2 regions of the Microbispora bryophytorum genome follow, and region 1 is predicted to be linked to the other one. Evidence: riboswitches for the same ligand, from Rfam matches in the RefSeq annotation. Region 1 holds a riboswitch; the other holds the start of a gene.
The links. A riboswitch is a leader RNA that binds a small molecule or an ion and turns the genes downstream of it on or off. The one in region 1 is predicted to bind cobalamin.

Region 1 (4,539 bases):
GATGACCGCCAGCCACTGGCCCGGCGCGGCCGACAGAGTGACGTCCGTGAGCACCGGCCGCCCGCCCAGCGTGACGCCGACGCCACGCGCCTCGACGGCCGGTACGGCGCGCCCGCTCACGTCTCCACCCGCCGGGTCACGCGCAGGACGGTGACGAAGAACGGCGCACCGACGAACGCCGTGACCACCCCGATCGGCAGTTCGGCCGGCGCGAGCACCGTACGCGCGATCGTGTCGGCCAGCACGAGGAACGCCGCGCCGCCCAGGAACGACAGCGGCAGCACGATCCGATAGGACCAGCCGGCGAGCCGCCGGACCACGTGCGGCACCACGATCCCGACGAACGCGATCAGCCCGCTCACCGCCACCGCCGAGGCGGTGGCGAGCGAGGCGGCCAGCAGCACGACGAAGCGCACGCGCGCCGCGCGCAGGCCGAGGCTGACCGCCTCCTCGTCGCCCACCGACAGCACGTCGAGCAGTCTGCCGTGCAGCAGCATGACGACGGTCGACACCACGGCGTACGGCGCGATCATGCGGAGCTGGTCCCAGCCGCCGCCGACGTCGCCGAGGATCCAGGAGTAGATCCGCTGCAGTTCGTCCACCTTGAGCTGCTGCACGAAGGTCTGGACGGCGGTGAGGAACGAGGTGACCGCGACCCCGGCGAGCACGAGCGTCGCGGTGCCGCCGCCCCGGCCCGCCGTGTGGCCAAGCGCGTACGCGAGGAACACCCCGCCGACGCTCCCGGCGAAGGCGGCGATCGGCACCGCGCCCACCCCGGCGTCTCCGCCTATGAAGACCACGACGAGCGTCACCGTGAGGCCGGCCCCGGCCGCCGCCCCGAGCAGGTAGGGATCGGCCAGCGGATTGCGGAACACGCCCTGGTAACCGGCCCCGGCCGTGGCCAGCAGCCCGCCCACGACGGCGGCGAGCAGCACCCGCGGCACCCGGAGCTGGAACAGCAGCCCCTCCTCGACCGGTGCGAGCCCCGAGTGCACGGACACCAGCGGCAGCCGGTCGAGCAGCGCCAGCGCGATGGCGCGGGGCGAGATGCCGGCCGCGCCCGCCATCAGGCCGAGGGCGAGACTGGCCGCCAGTACGACGGACGCGACCAACAGCGCCCGGCCGCGCGGCCGGGCCGGCGTCATCACGCCACCACCGGCCTCACCGCGTCACCGCTCACCGCATCACCGCTCACCGCACCACCGCTCACCGAACCACCAGGGGCGTCCGCGTCACCACCGGCTCAGCTCGCCGCCTTCTGCACGGCGTCGCTGACGGCCTGGGCGAGGTCGGCGACCCGCGGCCCCCAGCGGGAGGCGACGTCGTCGTCCAGCTCCACCACGCGGTCCTTCTTCAGGGCGGACAGGCCGGACCAGCCCGGCCGCTTGGCCAGCGCGGCGGCGTTCTGGCCGCAGCACTTGGTGTCGCCGAGGAAGATCAGGTCGGGGTCGGCCTTGGCGATGAACTCCGCCGACAGCTTGGGATAGCCGCCCGCCGCGTCGGGCGCCTCGTCGGCGATGTTCTTCAGCCCGAAGAGGCTGTAGACCTGCCCGATGAACGTGCTCGACGTCGCCGCGTAGGGCGTGACGTCCAGCTCGTGGTAGTACGTCAGCTCCTTGCCCTTGGGCGCCGCCGCCGCGAGGGCGTCGATCTTCTGCTTGACGCCGTTCGCCACCTCGTCGGCCTTGGCCGCGTTGCCGGTGGCCGCGCCGAGGTCCCTGATCTGGTCGTAGGTGTCGTCCAGCTTGGCGGCGGAGGGTTCGAGCAGCACCGGCACGCCGACCTTGGCGAGCCCGGCGACCACGCCCTCCAGGTCGTTGGCGAGCACCACGAGATCGGGCTTGGCGGCGACGATCGCCTCGACGTTGGGCTTGAACCCCGACAGCGACGTCTTGGGCGCCTCGGGCGGGTAGTCCGACTGGTCGTCCACCGCCGCCACCTGCGCGCCCGCGCCGATCGCGAAAAGGATCTCGGTGGCCGTCGGGGACAGCGACACGATGTGCTCGGGCCTCTTGGCGATAGTCACCGCGCCGTTGCCCGCCTGGATCGTGGCGGGGAAGGCACCCTGACCGGCGCTGTCCGAGGCGGCGGGGGCGGGGGGCGCGGACGTGGCGGCGCCGTCGGTCTGGCCGCAGCCGGCCAGAGCGAGCACGCCCAGCACCACACCCGCGACGGCCGTGCGTACGGGCCTCACGAGGGTCCTCCATCAGGGGGAATGCCGGGAATCGAGGGACCCGCTGGAAGCGACGGATCACCCTTTTCCACGAGGGTCGATTGCGTCGGCGCACAGCGCAGGCGACCTGGCTCGTCCTCGGAGAACGGGGAACCACAGTTGCGGGACAGCGCCGGATTCTCACCGGACTTCGCTGCGCGGCGCGCGTCGGACGCAACGGTACCAATCCCTCACGCCGCGTCCACCCCCGCCCCGTCCTGCACCGCTCAGCACGCCGGGGGGATCAGCCCGGCGCCTCCCCTGGCCCTCCCAGGTCGAGCGCGACCGCGCGGACCGCGTCCACGACGGGCGGGCAGACCCGCGATGGGTTGATCATGCCGCCGGCCTGCGCGTACGCGGGAGTGGTAGGGCATACCCCACCCCGGCGGTAGGGGGTCGCCCATGGCCGGATGTAGGGACCGCGTCGCTGTGCCGGAGGGGGCCGCGGCGGGACGCTTGAGGTGCTCGGCGGGACCGGAACCGCGAGACCGCGAAGCCTCACAGAGCCCGAGCCCGAGCCCGAAGAGCCGAACCCCAGGCTCCGAGCCCCACAGACCCAAAGCCACCAGGATCGAGCCCCACAGGCCCGCGCACCGGGGAACCCCACCCCGGCCCCGCCACCCGCGTGACTCACCCTCGTGGCGGCACGACACAGCGAAGGCGGCCCCCGTGTCCCTGACCATGCTTCCCCCCGCCCCCGAACGGGCCCCGGCCGCGCCACGGGACCGCTTCATCGACGTCCTGCGCGTCTTCGGGATGGTCCTGGTGGTCGTCCAGCACTGGACGATGCCGGTCCTGTCGTACGCCCAGGGACGGCTGACCACGGGCAACGCCCTGGCGGCGATGCCGTACGTCACCTGGATCTCGCAGGTCATGCCGCTGGTCTTCTTCGCCGGGGGCGCGGCCAACGCGATCAGCTTCAGGTCCGCCGCCCGCCGCGGCGGGACATCCCGGGAGTGGACGGCGCGGCGGGTGCGCCGCCTGGCCTGGCCGGTGGTGCCGCTGGCGGTCGTGTGGCTGCCGCTCCCCCACCTCCTGGTGGCTCTCGGAGTGCCCGCGCAACCGGTGGACGTGGCCGCGCGGACGGTCGGCCAGCTGCTGTGGTTCCTGGCGGTCTACCTGCTGGCCGTGGTGGCCACGCCGCACCTGCTGCGGGTGCGGACGAGCGTGGCCCTGCCGGTGCTGGCGGGCGGCGCGGTGCTGATGGACGTGGTCCGGTTCTCCGGCCTGGAGGCCGCCGGCTACCTTAACGTCGCGTTCGTCTGGCTGGCGGTCCATCAGGTCGGGTTCCGGTACGCCGAGGGCGGCCTGAAGCGGCTGACGGGGCGGCGGGCCGCGGGGCTCGCGGTCGCCGGGTTCGCGATGGTGGCGGCCCTGGTGGCGACCGGGCCCTACCCCGCCAGCATGATCGGGATGCCCGGGATGATCTCCAACATGGCCCCGCCGAGCGCCTGCCTGCTCGCGCTGTTCGCCGGTCAGCTCGGCCTGGCGATGCTGCTGCGCCCCGCCCTGAACGCGCTGGCCGCCCGGCCGAGGGCCGAGGCGGTGCTCACCGCGCTCGCGCCGCGCATGATGACCGTCTACCTGTGGCACATGACCGCGCTCGTCGCGGTCGCCGGTGCGGCGACCATCGGGTTCGGGCTGGCGACCCCGCGCGCCGGCTCGGCGGCCTGGTGGAGCTCCGTCCCGCTGTGGCTGGCCGCCCTGGCGCCGGTCCTGGTCGGGCTCACCGCGATGCTCGGCCGATTCGAGAACCCCGCGGGCGCCGCCGCACACCGGCTCGTGCCGGTGGCCGTCCCGCTCGTCGGCGGCGCGCTGCTCACCCTCACGATCACCGGCTTCGCGCCCGGACCTGCGCCGGTGATCGCGTCCCTCGCCCTGGTCGCGGGCCTGGCCCTGGTCAGCCGGCCCGCAGTTGCCGCTCCACGTCGTCGATGATCTCCTGCATGCGCAGGCCGTGGCGGGCGTCGAGCGGATGCCCGCCGCCGTCGCGTACGGTGCCCGCGAACTGGCGGACCACCTCGGGGAAGACGTCGCCGAGTTCGGAGCCGAGCAGCGAGGCGCTGCCGAGCCGTCCGTACACGTCGATCCGGCTGGGCGGGGTCTGGCCCTCGGCGGCCATGCTCAGCGACGCCTCGCTGACCGCGCCGCCCTCGTGCTCCAGCAGCAGGCCGACCCAGCGGAGCGGGTCGCCGTGTGCCTTGACTGCGACCACCCGGCCGAGCGCGGCGTCGAGCAGGTCGATCGTGTGCGGGCCCACGTCGAGCACCGCCCCGCGCTCCAGCCGCCAGGGGGTGGCGAAGGGGCCGCTGCGCAGGCTTCCGGAG
Region 2 (4,539 bases), on a different contig from region 1:
CAGGCCGAGCGCGTGCGCGAGCGCGGCCCGGATGGGCCCGGCGTCGCAGACCGCGACCACGCGGGCGGCATCCGGCCGTACCGACTCCAGCCACTCGGCCACCCGCGCGCCCAGCCCGGCGAGACTCTCCCCGCCGTGCGGGGTGGCGCCGGGGTCGGTCAGCCAGGCGGCGAGACCCTCGGGCTCGGTCTCCGCGATCTCCGCGAACGGCCTGCCCGCCCACGTGCCGTAGTCGGCCTCGGCGAGCGCGCCGGCCACGACCGGCTCCCGCCCGGACGCGGCGCGCGCGGTCGCCACGGCCGCGGGCCAGGGCGCGGCGAAGACCACCGCGTCCTCGGGCAGGGCCGGCGTGGCCGCCTGCGCCAGCCCCGACGGGTCGGCGTCCTCCGGCGTGGGGAAACAGGCGCGCCGCGTGCCCGGCGTCCCCGCCTGGCGGATGATCAGCATGGGCCGCCCGCGCCGCCCGCGCCGCCCGCGCCGCCCGCGCCGCCCGTGCCGGGGGCGCCGGGTGGCAGGGTCCGCAGGCCCGGCGTGGGCCCGCTTGCGATGAGCGAGATCAGTGCGTCGGTGTCGACGTTGCGCTCGACCAGGTCGCCGAGCGCGTCCAGCCGCGCCTCCCGCAGCCCCGCGAATGACAGCGACGGATCACCGCGGAACTCCCGCCCCGCCGCCCGCGCCACCTCTCCGAGGAAGGCTCGCCGGAACCCGTCGTTCTCCAGCGCGCCGTGCCAGGTCGTGCCCCACACGTTTCCGGCGCGGGACCCGTCGAGGAACGGTTCGCCGCCGTCGCGGGTGACGACCCCGTGGTGGATCTCGTACGCGCGTACCGGATGCCCGTAGCCCTCGCCGGCCGGCCGGCCGAGCGTCTTGTCCGGCGCGAACGTGACGTCGGCGGGGAGCAGCCCCAGGCCGGGCACGGTGCCCGCGCCGGACTCCACGTGGTCGGTGATGGTGCGGGCGAGCATCTGGTAGCCGCCGCAGATCCCGAGCACCGGACCCGTCCTGCGGACGACGGCGTCGGCGATGCCGGTGTCGCGCAGCCAGGCCAGGTCGTGCACCGTGGCCCGCGAACCCGGGAGAACCAGCAGGTCGGCGTCGGCGCAGGCGGCGGGTGAGGTGACGAAGCTGACCGTGACTCCAGGCTCGGCGGCCAGCGCGTCCACGTCGGTGAAGTTGGAGATGCGCGGATACCGCACGACGGCCACCCGCAACGCGCCGTCGACGGGCGCGCTCGCCGCGTGCGCGGGCCGGGTGTCGAGCGACAGCGAGTCCTCGACGTCCATCCACAATCCGTCGAGCCACGGCACGACCCCGTAGACCCGGCGCCCGGTCAGCCCTTCGATCATGTCCAGCCCCGGCGCGAGCAGCTCCCGCGCGCCCCGGAACTTGTTCACGATGAATCCGGAAATATGCGCCTGGTCGGCGGCGTCGAGCAGCGCGACCGTGCCGTACAGGTGCGCGAAGACGCCACCGCGGTCGATGTCACCCACGACGATCACCGGCAGCCCGACGGCTCTGGCCAGGCCCATGTTCGCGATGTCCCCGGCCCGGAGGTTGATCTCGGCGGGGGACCCCGCCCCCTCGCAGATCACCACGTCGAACTCGCCGGCCAGCCGCCGATACGACTCCACGGCGATCGCGCGCAGCTCGTCGCGGCGCGCGCCGTATTCCATGGCGTCCACGTCCGCGACCGGCCGTCCGCGCACGACGATCTGGCTGCGTCGGTCGCTGCCCGGCTTGAGCAGGATCGGGTTCATGTCGGCCGTCGGCTCCAGCCCGCAGGCGGCCGCCTGCACGGCCTGCGCCCGCCCGATCTCCGCGCCGTCGGCGGTGACATAGGAGTTCAGCGACATGTTCTGCGCCTTGAACGGCGCGACCCGTACGCCGCGGCGGGCCAGCCACCGGCACAGGCCGGTCACCAGCACGCTCTTCCCGGCATCGGAGGTGGTGCCCGCGACAAGCAGGCCGCCGCCGGGCATCCCGGCCATGGGATGTCCCCCCTGGGGGTGTCCGCGCCCCCGGTCGAAGGTCCGACGGCCGGAGTATCCTGGCTCCCGGATCGGCGCTTCCCTCAGCCTTCCCGCCCGTGCAGGGCAGTGGCGTGGTGAGGGTCGCTCCCCGGTGACAGTGGCGGGACCGCGCCGGATTCACACCGGCTTCCTCCACGTCCGTCGCTTGCGGTGGTCAACATACACCTTCGTGCCGGATGTTTCGCAAGTGTGCCTCTATGTACGTTCCAGCGTGGCGATCATGGAGAACGGCTCGTTCTTCGCGCAGGGGCACGCGCGCGGCGCCGGGGGCCGTCCAGGTCGAAGTCGAACACCCGGGCCACGCAGAGTGGCGCGACCCGCCGGGCTCCCGTGAGCAACGGCCCCACCGCAGGCATGCAGCCCTCCTCGGCCCGTTTCCCCTCACCTCAGATGAACGGAACGCTGGTGCTCCTCGATCATGCTTGCCATGATGCCGGGATGCACGTGGTGATGTCCGGATGGTGAGGCCCGGATGGTGAGGCCCGGATGGTGAGTACGGTGCGCGGACGGCTGCCGCTGGTGGTCCGGCGCGCGCTGGCCGAGCCCCTGCTGCTGGCCGCCGCGTTCGGCTCCATCCTGCTCGCCACCACGGCGGTCTCGGCTCTCCTGCTGCACGCGGGGTCGGCGACCCAGGCCGGCGTGCGGCGGGCCCTGGACACGGCTCCGCTCGCCGCCACCGCCACCGTCGTCACCTCCTCCGTCGCCGCCGGCGACTTCGCCGGGGCCGACCGGGCCGTCCGCGCGGGGATCGCCCACGCCCACGGCGAGGTGCCCGTACGGGTCACCGTGCGTGTCGAGTCCGCCTCGTACGCGCTGAAGGAAGGGGACCACGGCGGCCGGCCCGTCCTGACCCGGTTCGCCGCGTACGAGGGACTGGACGGCCAGGCGGACCTGGTGAGTGGCCGCTGGCCCACGGAGGGAACCACGGTGGCGCTCTCTGAGCCGGCCGCGCGGGCGATGGGAGTCGCCACCGGCGACGAGTTCACCGTCGTCGGACGCCTGGACGGCAAACCCGCCCGCGTGCGCGTCACCGGCGTCTTCCGGCTGCGCGACCCCGACGACCCGCGCTGGAAGGGGGAGGAGCTGCTGCGCTACGGCACGCAGACAGGCGACTTCACCTCCCGCGGCCCCCTGGTCGTGCCGGCCGGCGCCTTCTTCGACCGGTTCGCGACCGGCGTCTCGGCCCGCTGGCTCGCCGAACCCGATCTGCGCCGGCTTTCCCCCGACCGGCTGCGGCCGTTCTCGGCGTCGGTCGCCGCGGTCTCGGCGGACGTACGGGCCGGCTGCCCCCGGTGCTCGGTCACCGAGACGCTGTCCGGCACGCTGCTGCGGCTCGACCGCGGCGCCCTGGTCGCCCGCTCGACCATGCTCGTGCCGGTGCTTCAACTGCTGGTGCTGAGCGCGTACGCGCTGGCGCTGACCGCGCGGCTGCTCGCCGAGCACCGCCGGATGGAGACGGCCCTGCTGCGATCGAGGGGCGGCGGGTCGCCGCGGCTCGCCGCCATGGCGGCGGGGGAGGCGCTGCTGATCGCGCTGCCCTGCGCGCCCGCGGCGCCGTTCCTCGCGCCCGTCCTCCTGCGGCCGATGAGCGCCCTCCCCTGGATCGAGGCCACCGGCGTGGAGCCGCCCCGCGCGCCCGACGGGACCACGTTCGCGGTCGCGGCGGCGGTCGCGCTCGCCTGCGCCGCCATGCTGGCCGCCCCGCCCCTGCTCGCCGCCCGCCGCACGTACGTCGAGGAGCAGGCGGCGCGCGGGCGCGCCGACCGGCCGGGCCTGGTCCAGCGGGCCGGGGCCGACGTGGCGCTGCTCGTTCTGGCGGCGCTCGCCGTCTGGCGCCTGCGCGGCCAGGACGCGCCGGAGACGACGCGTCTCGGCGGCGAGCTCGGGCTCGACCCGCTCGTCGGGGCGGGACCGGCGCTCGCCCTGCTCTGCGGCGGGATGGCCGCCCTGCGGCTGGTGCCCGCCGTCGCCAGGGTCGCCGAGCGGGCGACGCGGCGGCGCCCCGGGTTCGGGCCGGCCCTGGCCGCCCGGCAGGTGAGCCGGCGCCCGGCCCGCTATTCGGGCCCCGCGCTGCTGCTGACGATGGCGACGGCGATCGGTGTGCTGTCCCTGACCACCGCCGCGACCTGGCGCGGCGCCCAGGAGGACCGGGCCCGGCACCTCGCCGGCGCCGCCCTGCGCGTCCCGGCCCTCCCCGGGGACGACGCGCGGACCTTCACCACGCTGCCGGGGGTCGCGGCGGCCGTGCCCGCGCACCGCGCCAGGGTCGTCGCGGACGGCGCGGACGCCACGCTGATCGCCGCGGACGCGGCGCATCTGGGCCGTGCCCTGCTGTTGCGCCCCGACCTGTCGGAGCTGTCGCCGGCCACGCTGATGTCCCGGATCGCCGGGTCCGCCGGACAGCCGCTTCCGGTCGTGGTGACCCCCGGCCTGGCCGACACCGTACGGATCACGGCCGGCACGGCGTCGATCCCGATCCGGGTCGTGGGCGTCGTCACGGCGATGCCCG

Region 2: linked by a shared signal. The riboswitch ahead of ACGFIB_RS19755 (cobyric acid synthase) and the one ahead of ACGFIB_RS02840 (ABC transporter substrate-binding protein) in region 1 are both predicted to bind cobalamin.

What each region holds. Positions count from the first base shown of each region.
Region 1 covers NZ_JBICTF010000001.1:615,119-619,657, forward strand. The annotation lists gene ACGFIB_RS02830 (ABC transporter ATP-binding protein) at 1-120, opposite strand, end outside; gene ACGFIB_RS02835 (FecCD family ABC transporter permease) at 117-1,145, opposite strand; gene ACGFIB_RS02840 (ABC transporter substrate-binding protein) at 1,244-2,194, opposite strand; cobalamin riboswitch at 2,274-2,410, opposite strand; gene ACGFIB_RS02845 (acyltransferase family protein) at 2,882-4,150, shown strand; gene ACGFIB_RS02850 (Gfo/Idh/MocA family protein) at 4,113-4,539, opposite strand, start outside.
Region 2 covers NZ_JBICTF010000005.1:492,455-496,993, reverse strand. The annotation lists gene ACGFIB_RS19760 (histidine phosphatase family protein) at 1-447, opposite strand, end outside; gene ACGFIB_RS19755 (cobyric acid synthase) at 441-1,988, opposite strand; cobalamin riboswitch at 2,019-2,214, opposite strand; gene ACGFIB_RS19750 (FtsX-like permease family protein) at 2,517-4,539, shown strand, end outside.